3 regions of the Paenibacillus sp. UNC496MF genome follow, and region 2 is predicted to be linked to each of the others. Evidence: predicted binding sites of a transcription regulator. Region 2 holds the regulator's gene; each other region holds the start of a gene.
What was found. The regulator LexA, encoded in region 2, represses DNA repair genes until DNA is damaged. The targets are predictions, from matches to a motif close to CGAACATATGTTCG.
Positions count from the first base shown of each region.

Region 1: a site for LexA is predicted at 855-868, ahead of addB (helicase-exonuclease AddAB subunit AddB). Genes of this name have one in related genera too.
Region 3: a site for LexA is predicted at 1,044-1,057, ahead of recA (recombinase RecA). Genes of this name have one in related genera too.

Region 1 is NZ_FORE01000005.1:700,399-702,669, reverse strand. It holds gene BMZ79_RS08255 (class I SAM-dependent rRNA methyltransferase) at 1-617, shown strand, start outside; gene addB (helicase-exonuclease AddAB subunit AddB) at 955-2,271, shown strand, end outside.
Region 2 is NZ_FORE01000004.1:380,709-382,979, forward strand. It holds gene glnA (type I glutamate--ammonia ligase) at 1-24, shown strand, start outside; gene BMZ79_RS01695 (hypothetical protein) at 237-818, shown strand; gene lexA (transcriptional repressor LexA) at 916-1,536, opposite strand; gene BMZ79_RS01705 (LysM peptidoglycan-binding domain-containing protein) at 1,728-2,111, shown strand.
Region 3 is NZ_FORE01000005.1:227,311-229,581, forward strand. It holds gene recA (recombinase RecA) at 1-974, opposite strand, end outside; gene BMZ79_RS05835 (competence/damage-inducible protein A) at 1,188-2,271, opposite strand, start outside.

The DNA.
Region 1 (2,271 bases), on a different contig from region 2:
CGACGGTGCTGGAATGCTTCGCCCACACGGGCAGCTTCACGCTGCACGCGTGCAAATACGGGGCGAAGAAGGTGACGTGCCTGGACGTCTCCGCCCATGCCGTGGAGACGGCGAAGCGCAACGTCGAGCGCAACGGGTTCTCGGACCGCGTCGAATTCGTGGTCGCGGACGCGTTCGCGTATTTGCGCGCGCAGGCGAAGGGGATCGAGGAGCGGATGGAGCGGGGCAAGACCGCCGCGGCCGGCAGCGGCGCGAAGGTCGATACGTCGAAGCCGCTGAGCGGGGAGACGGGCCGCAAATGGGACGTCGTCATCCTCGATCCGCCGGCGTTCGCGAAGACGAAGCACGCGGTCGAGGGCGCGGTCAGAGGCTACAAAGACATCAACCTGCAGGGCATGAAGCTGGTGAACGAAGGCGGCTATCTCGTGACGGCCAGCTGCTCGTACCACATGCGGCCCGAGCTGTTCCTGGAGACGATCCAGGCGGCGGCGGCCGATGCCGGCAAGACGCTGCGGCTCGTCGAATGGCGCGCGGCGGGCAAGGACCATCCGCAAATTCTCGGCGTTAACGAAGGCCATTACTTGAAATTCGCCATTTTCGAGGTGCGGAGCAAGTAGGGGCCGGCGGCGTCGAACGGCCGGCGAAGCGGCGGAAGCACGGAGCGGAGATAGGCGCGGGTTCCGAAAGGAGCGGCGAGGTCCCGTCCGAAGCGGAAACGCCTGGCGGCAAGGCGGGGCAAGTTCAGAGAGTCGGCATGCGAGCAAGAGCGGTCCCCGGGGGCCGCTCTTTTTTCGCGCGCCCGCGAGAGAATCCGGGCCAAGCCGGCGCCGAGCAGGATTTACCTGCGCCCGAATCGAACAAATATTCGCCTTTCGGGGTGAAAGGACCGCATCCGGTATGCTAGAATAGAACAACCGATAGTAGAATCGATTGCGAGAAAGAAGAGGTGGGCGCATGGCGCTTCGTTTTGTCCTCGGCCGTTCGGGCGCGGGGAAAACCCATCATTGCCTCTCGGCCATCACGAGCCGGATCGGGGAGCTACCCGACGGACCGCCGCTCGTCATGCTCGTGCCGGAGCAGGCGACCTTCCAGACGGAGTACGCGCTGCTCGGCAGGCCGGAATCGCCCTTGAAGGGGACGATCCGGGCGCAGGCGCTCAGCTTCCGGCGGCTGTCGTTCCGGGTCATGCAGGAGACCGGGGGAACGGCGCTGACGCCGATCGGCGAAGACGGCAAAAACATGCTGCTCTACAAGATCGTCTCCCGGCTGAAGGGCGAGCTGCAATTGTTCGAGGGCAGCGAGAGCCAGCACGGGTTCATCGAACGGCTTGGCGAGCTGATGACGGAATGGAAACGGTACGGCATCGACGCCGAAGCGCTGCGGGCGTTCGGGGACCAGGGGCTCGCGGGGTCGCGCCATTCGCTGCTGGGGCGGAAGCTCGGCGACCTGCAGCTCATCGCGGACCGGCTGGAACGGGAGCTTGCGGGCTTGTACATAGATGCGGAGGATTATTTGGGGTGGCTGGCGAGAGGGCTGCACGAGGCGCCTTCCATGCGCGATTGCGAGATTTGGGTCGACGGCTTCCACGGGTTCACGCCGAAGGAGCTGGAAGCGCTGGAAGCGCTCATGAAGCATGCGAAGCACATGACGGTCACGCTGTGTCTGGACAAGCCCTACGGCGCCGGGGACTTGCCGCACGAGCTGGATCTGTTCCGCCCGACGGCGGAGACGTTCCTGAAGCTTCGCGAGCTGGCGGCGAACAACGGCGTCGACGTCGAGGAGCCGCTGCTGCTGGCGGGCACGCCGTGGCGGTTCAAGGAGAGTCCGATGCTCGCCCATGTCGAGCGGCATTACGGCCGCGGGGGCCGGACGCCGCTGCAGCTGCCGGCGGAGACGCTGGCGGACGGGCAGATTTCGCTGCGCGCCGCTTCCGGCCGGCGCGCCGAGGTGGAGGCCGCGGCCCGGGACATCGTCCGCCGGGTGCGCGACGAAGGACTGCGCTACCGCGACCTCGCGGTGATGGTGCGGAACGCGCCGGATTACAACGACTACATCAAGGCGGTCTTCGCCGATTACGGCATTCCGTTCTTCCTCGACCAGAAGAACGCCGCGCTGCATCATCCGCTCGTCGAATTCATCCGGTCCGCGCTCGAGATCGCGTCGTACGGCTGGCGGTTCGAAGCGGTGTTCCGCTGCGTCAAGACGGAGCTGCTGCTGCCGGAGGACGGGAGCGTCACGCGGGAAACGTTCGATCTCTTGGAGAACTTCGCC
Region 2 (2,271 bases):
GACCAGTACCTGTCGCTGTATTAAGCTTCTCTCGAAGCAGCTGCGAACCCCTTGGCGCCTATGGCGCCGAGGGGTTTTTTGTCGTTCGGGGCATGACGGAGAAGGGGGAGGAAGCATTAGGCGATCGGTGCACGACGACTCGGCAGCAGGAAGGTCCGAACGCGGCCGATCCGCACTTGTACGTTCGCGGCCGCATAGTATGCCTTATCCGAGTACGACGAAAGGGTGTGGCACCGATGGCCGGGAATACGAAGACGAACGGCGGGGCGTTTAAGCTGAGCGGCTCGACGCTCTCCCGCGTGGCCGCCGTCATGGTTCCCTTCTATACGAAAATCGCGACGAGCCGCCTCTTCGCGCTGCGATGGTCGAAGGCGGTGAGGCAGGGCGATCTCGACACGCTGCTTCGGTTGTTTAAGTCGGTGACGACGTTCACGAAACGGGACGGGTTCTCGACGAACGCGATCGGGTATTTCGTCGATTTCGGGTTTCCGGATCCGATCGTCCAGTATACCAACGGCACGACGATCCCGCCGGGTTCGACGCAATTCACGTTCTCGACGCCGATCCACCAAGCGATCGCGCGTGCCGTGCTGCCGTTCTACCGGGCGCTTGCCCGCTCGAAGGCTTATGCGTCCGCCGTCGCGGCGGCGATCAACGGCAATCGGCCGGCGACGGTTCGCTGCCTCGTTCGACGGAAGGTGACGACCGCGGCGCTTAAGTCGGTCCGGATCCGCTTCTCCGGCGTTCAGTTGAACTTCAAATACCGCAGCAGCAAATTCACGTATCGCAACCTATTGTTCCGGGAAATCGGAGGTTAGATGACAGCCGCCGCGAATCCCGAAGCAGAAGCAACGCAAAAAAAAGGGGCAGCCACCGGCGCTTGTGAAAGCGGGGGCTGCCCCTTGCTCGTACGAATTAATGGATGTCGCGGAAGAGTCCGATGACCTTGCCGAGGATGCTGACGTTGCGGAGCCGAATCGGTTCCATCGTGGCGTTCTCGGGCTGCAGGCGAATGTGATCCTTTTCTTTGTAGAAGGTTTTGACCGTCGCTTCGTCTTCTTCCGTCATGGCGACGACGATATCGCCGTTGTTCGCGTTCTGCTGCTGGCGGACGATGACGTAGTCGCCGTCGTGAATGCCCGCCTCGATCATGCTCTCGCCGATAACGTTCAGAATGAATACGGTATCGTCGCCGACTTTGTCGGCCGGCAGCGGGAAGTAATCCTCGATGTTCTCCGTCGCGGTGATCGGCACGCCGGCGGTGACTTTACCGACGACCGGCACTTTGGCGATCGCGAGCGGAAACGGAATTTCGTTGCCCTCGCCGTCCAGAATCTCGATCGCGCGAGGCTTCGTAGGGTCGCGCCGGATCAGGCCTTTCTTCTCCAGCCGGTCCAAGTGGCCGTGAACGGTCGAGCTGGAAGCAAGTCCGACCGCTTCGCCGATCTCGCGCACGGAAGGGGGATAGCCTTTCTCCCGGACTTCCGTCTTGATGAATTCTAGGATCGCCTGCTGGCGGGTTGAAAGTTTCGACACCGGAATCACTCCATAAGGTTCATTTGTGTAAAATTATAGCACAGAACCGGAGTTCGTACAAACATAAGTTCGAGAAACACAAGTTCGCATCGGACTGCGAACAAATGTTCTAAAAACCATTGACGCCAAACGGATGTTCGTGTTAAGCTGAGTGCATAAGAACAGAACAAACGTTTGGGGTGCTGATGATCATGCAAACAATCTCGACATACTCGACTGCTTATACCGATAAGAAACCCGCCGTTCGCAAAGCGAACGCGTCCCGTAAGGATCGCGCTATCGAACGGCTGCTGCTTCGTCTTGCCGCCGCCTCGCTGTTTTTCGTCTTGCTGTTCGTCGGACTCACGATCGTGAAGGGTCATGCGGACAGCGACCTCCCCGCCGTACCTTCCGCGGGCGAACAAACCATCGTCGTCGGAGCCGGCGATACGCTGTGGGACATCGCGAGCAGCGTGCGCAAGGAAGGCGAAGATATTCGCCGGACGGTCTACGATTTGCAGAAGCGGAACAACTTAAGCTCCTCTTCCTTGCGGGCGGGCCAGACGCTCATTGTGCCTGCGGACGGCCGGGAGTAACGCCTAGCCTAACCAGACGAAGAAGACCGAACGCATGCGTTCGGTCTTTTCTCTTGTCCGAAGCTTGTCCGGCTCTGCGCGCAAGGCCGCCTTGCCTTGACAATGGCCGTTAGAAAATGTCAAAGTAAAGGATGGGATATTGGCCGAAGGACGAGAGGAG
Region 3 (2,271 bases), on a different contig from region 2:
CTGGCGTCGCGGATCTGTTTCTCGATGACGGAGGAGATATCCGCGCGTTCCTTCAAGAATTGCTTCGCGTTCTCGCGGCCTTGACCGAGGCGTTCGCCGTTGAAGGAGAACCAGGCGCCGCTCTTCTGAATGATATCGTGTTCGACGCCGATATCGACGATGCTGCCTTCCTTCGAGATGCCTTCGCCGTACATGATATCGATCTCCGCTTGCTTGAACGGAGGCGCGACTTTATTCTTCACGACCTTGATGCGCGTACGGTTGCCGACCACGTCGTTGCCTTGCTTGATCGATTCGATGCGGCGGACGTCGAGACGGACCGTCGAATAGAATTTAAGCGCACGGCCGCCTGGTGTCGTCTCGGGGTTACCGAACATGACGCCGACTTTCTCGCGCAACTGGTTGATGAAGATCGCGATCGTCTTCGACTTGCTGATCGCGCCGGAAAGCTTCCGAAGCGCTTGCGACATCAGACGCGCCTGCAGGCCGACGTGGGAATCCCCCATGTCGCCTTCGATTTCCGCTTTCGGCACGAGCGCCGCGACGGAGTCGACGACGACGATATCGACCGCGCCGCTGCGAACGAGCGCTTCGGCGATTTCGAGCGCTTGCTCGCCCGTGTCCGGCTGGGAGAGCAGCAACTCGTCGATGTTGACGCCGAGTTTATTGGCATAGGAAGGATCCAACGCATGTTCCGCATCGATGAATGCGGCTTGTCCGCCCGCGCGTTGAACTTCCGCGATCGCATGAAGCGCTACGGTCGTTTTACCGGAGGATTCCGGTCCGTACACTTCGATAACCCGGCCTCTAGGGAAACCGCCGATGCCAAGGGCAATATCTAACGCGAGCGAGCCGCTGGATACGGTCTCGACTTGCATGTGAGTCGATTCACCAAGTTTCATAATGGAGCCTTTACCAAATTGCTTCTCTATTTGACGCAGAGCCATTTCAAGCGCAGCTTTACGATCCGCCAACGAACTCACATCCTTCATGATTTATACTCTCATGATACCTTGTTTTAACTGCTTTGACAAGACTTTTTACGAACATATATTCCTATTTCTCTATTGGCCAATAGAGCGCATAAAAAAAACCGCAGCAAAGTAATCTTCGCCACGGTTCTTCCGTCTAGAGTCGATTATAGTCGATCCCTATCGGGTTGGCAAGCTTTAATTTTACACGATCCGCTAGGCATCTTCGCGGTCGGACAAAGCCTGCCATAACCGGTACAGCAGCGATTTGGCGGCGCGGACCCGGATCATCTCGCGGTTGCCGTTCAGCGTCGCCGTGAACACCTTCGTTTGCTTACCCCGTTCGGCGAGGCCGAAATAAACGAGGCCAACCGGCTTGCCCTCGGACTCCGATGGTCCCGCGACGCCGGTGAGCGAGACGCCGAAGTCGCTCTCGGCCAACTCCCGCGCCCGTTCGGCCATCAGCGCGGCCGTCGACTCGCTGACGGCTCCCGGCGCGCCGGGACCTTCCAACTGCGACAGCGGAATGCTGAGCAGGCGATGCTTCATTAAATTCGTGTACGTCACGACGCCGCCCGTAAACTCGCCGCTGCTTCCGGGAATCCGGGTAATGAGCTGCGCCAGCAGCCCGCCCGTAAGGCTCTCCGCGCTCGCCAAGGTGCGTCTGGACGCCCGCAGCAAACGAATGACCGCTTCTTCCAGCGTGATGTCTTCCCTGGCATAGAGATGCTGCCCGACGCGCTCGCGAATCGCCTTCTCCGTCTCGTCCAGCCTGCCGTTCGCCTCGAGCTCGCTCAACGCTTTCGTCGACAGCCGGATCGCCACCTCGCCTTCCTTGGCGTACGGCGCGATCGACGGATCCGTCTGGTTCTCGATCAAGTCGATGAGCGCGTTCTCCAGGCTGGACTCGCCGATGCCGGCGAACTTCAAGAGCCGCGAATACAGGCGCCGTTCCTCGTTCATGACGGTGCGCAGCCAAGCTTTAGCAGGGCCGTCGAACATGGGCTTCATCTCGCGCGGCGGCCCGGGCAGCAGCACGTAATGCGTGCCGTCGGCCGTAAACGCGTTGCCGACCGCCAGCCCCGCTTCGTTGTGCAGCGGTTCGCTGCCCTCGATCAGGTTCGCTTGCCTGCGGTTGCTTTCGACCATATGAATGCCGCGCGAGGCAAACATCGCCTCGATTTTATCCATGCTCGGCTTATGCTCTTCGATGGCACGGCCCAAATATTCGGCCAGCGCGTCCTTCGTCAAGTCGTCCATCGTCGGGCCTAAGCCCCCTGTAAACAGAATCAGATCCGCG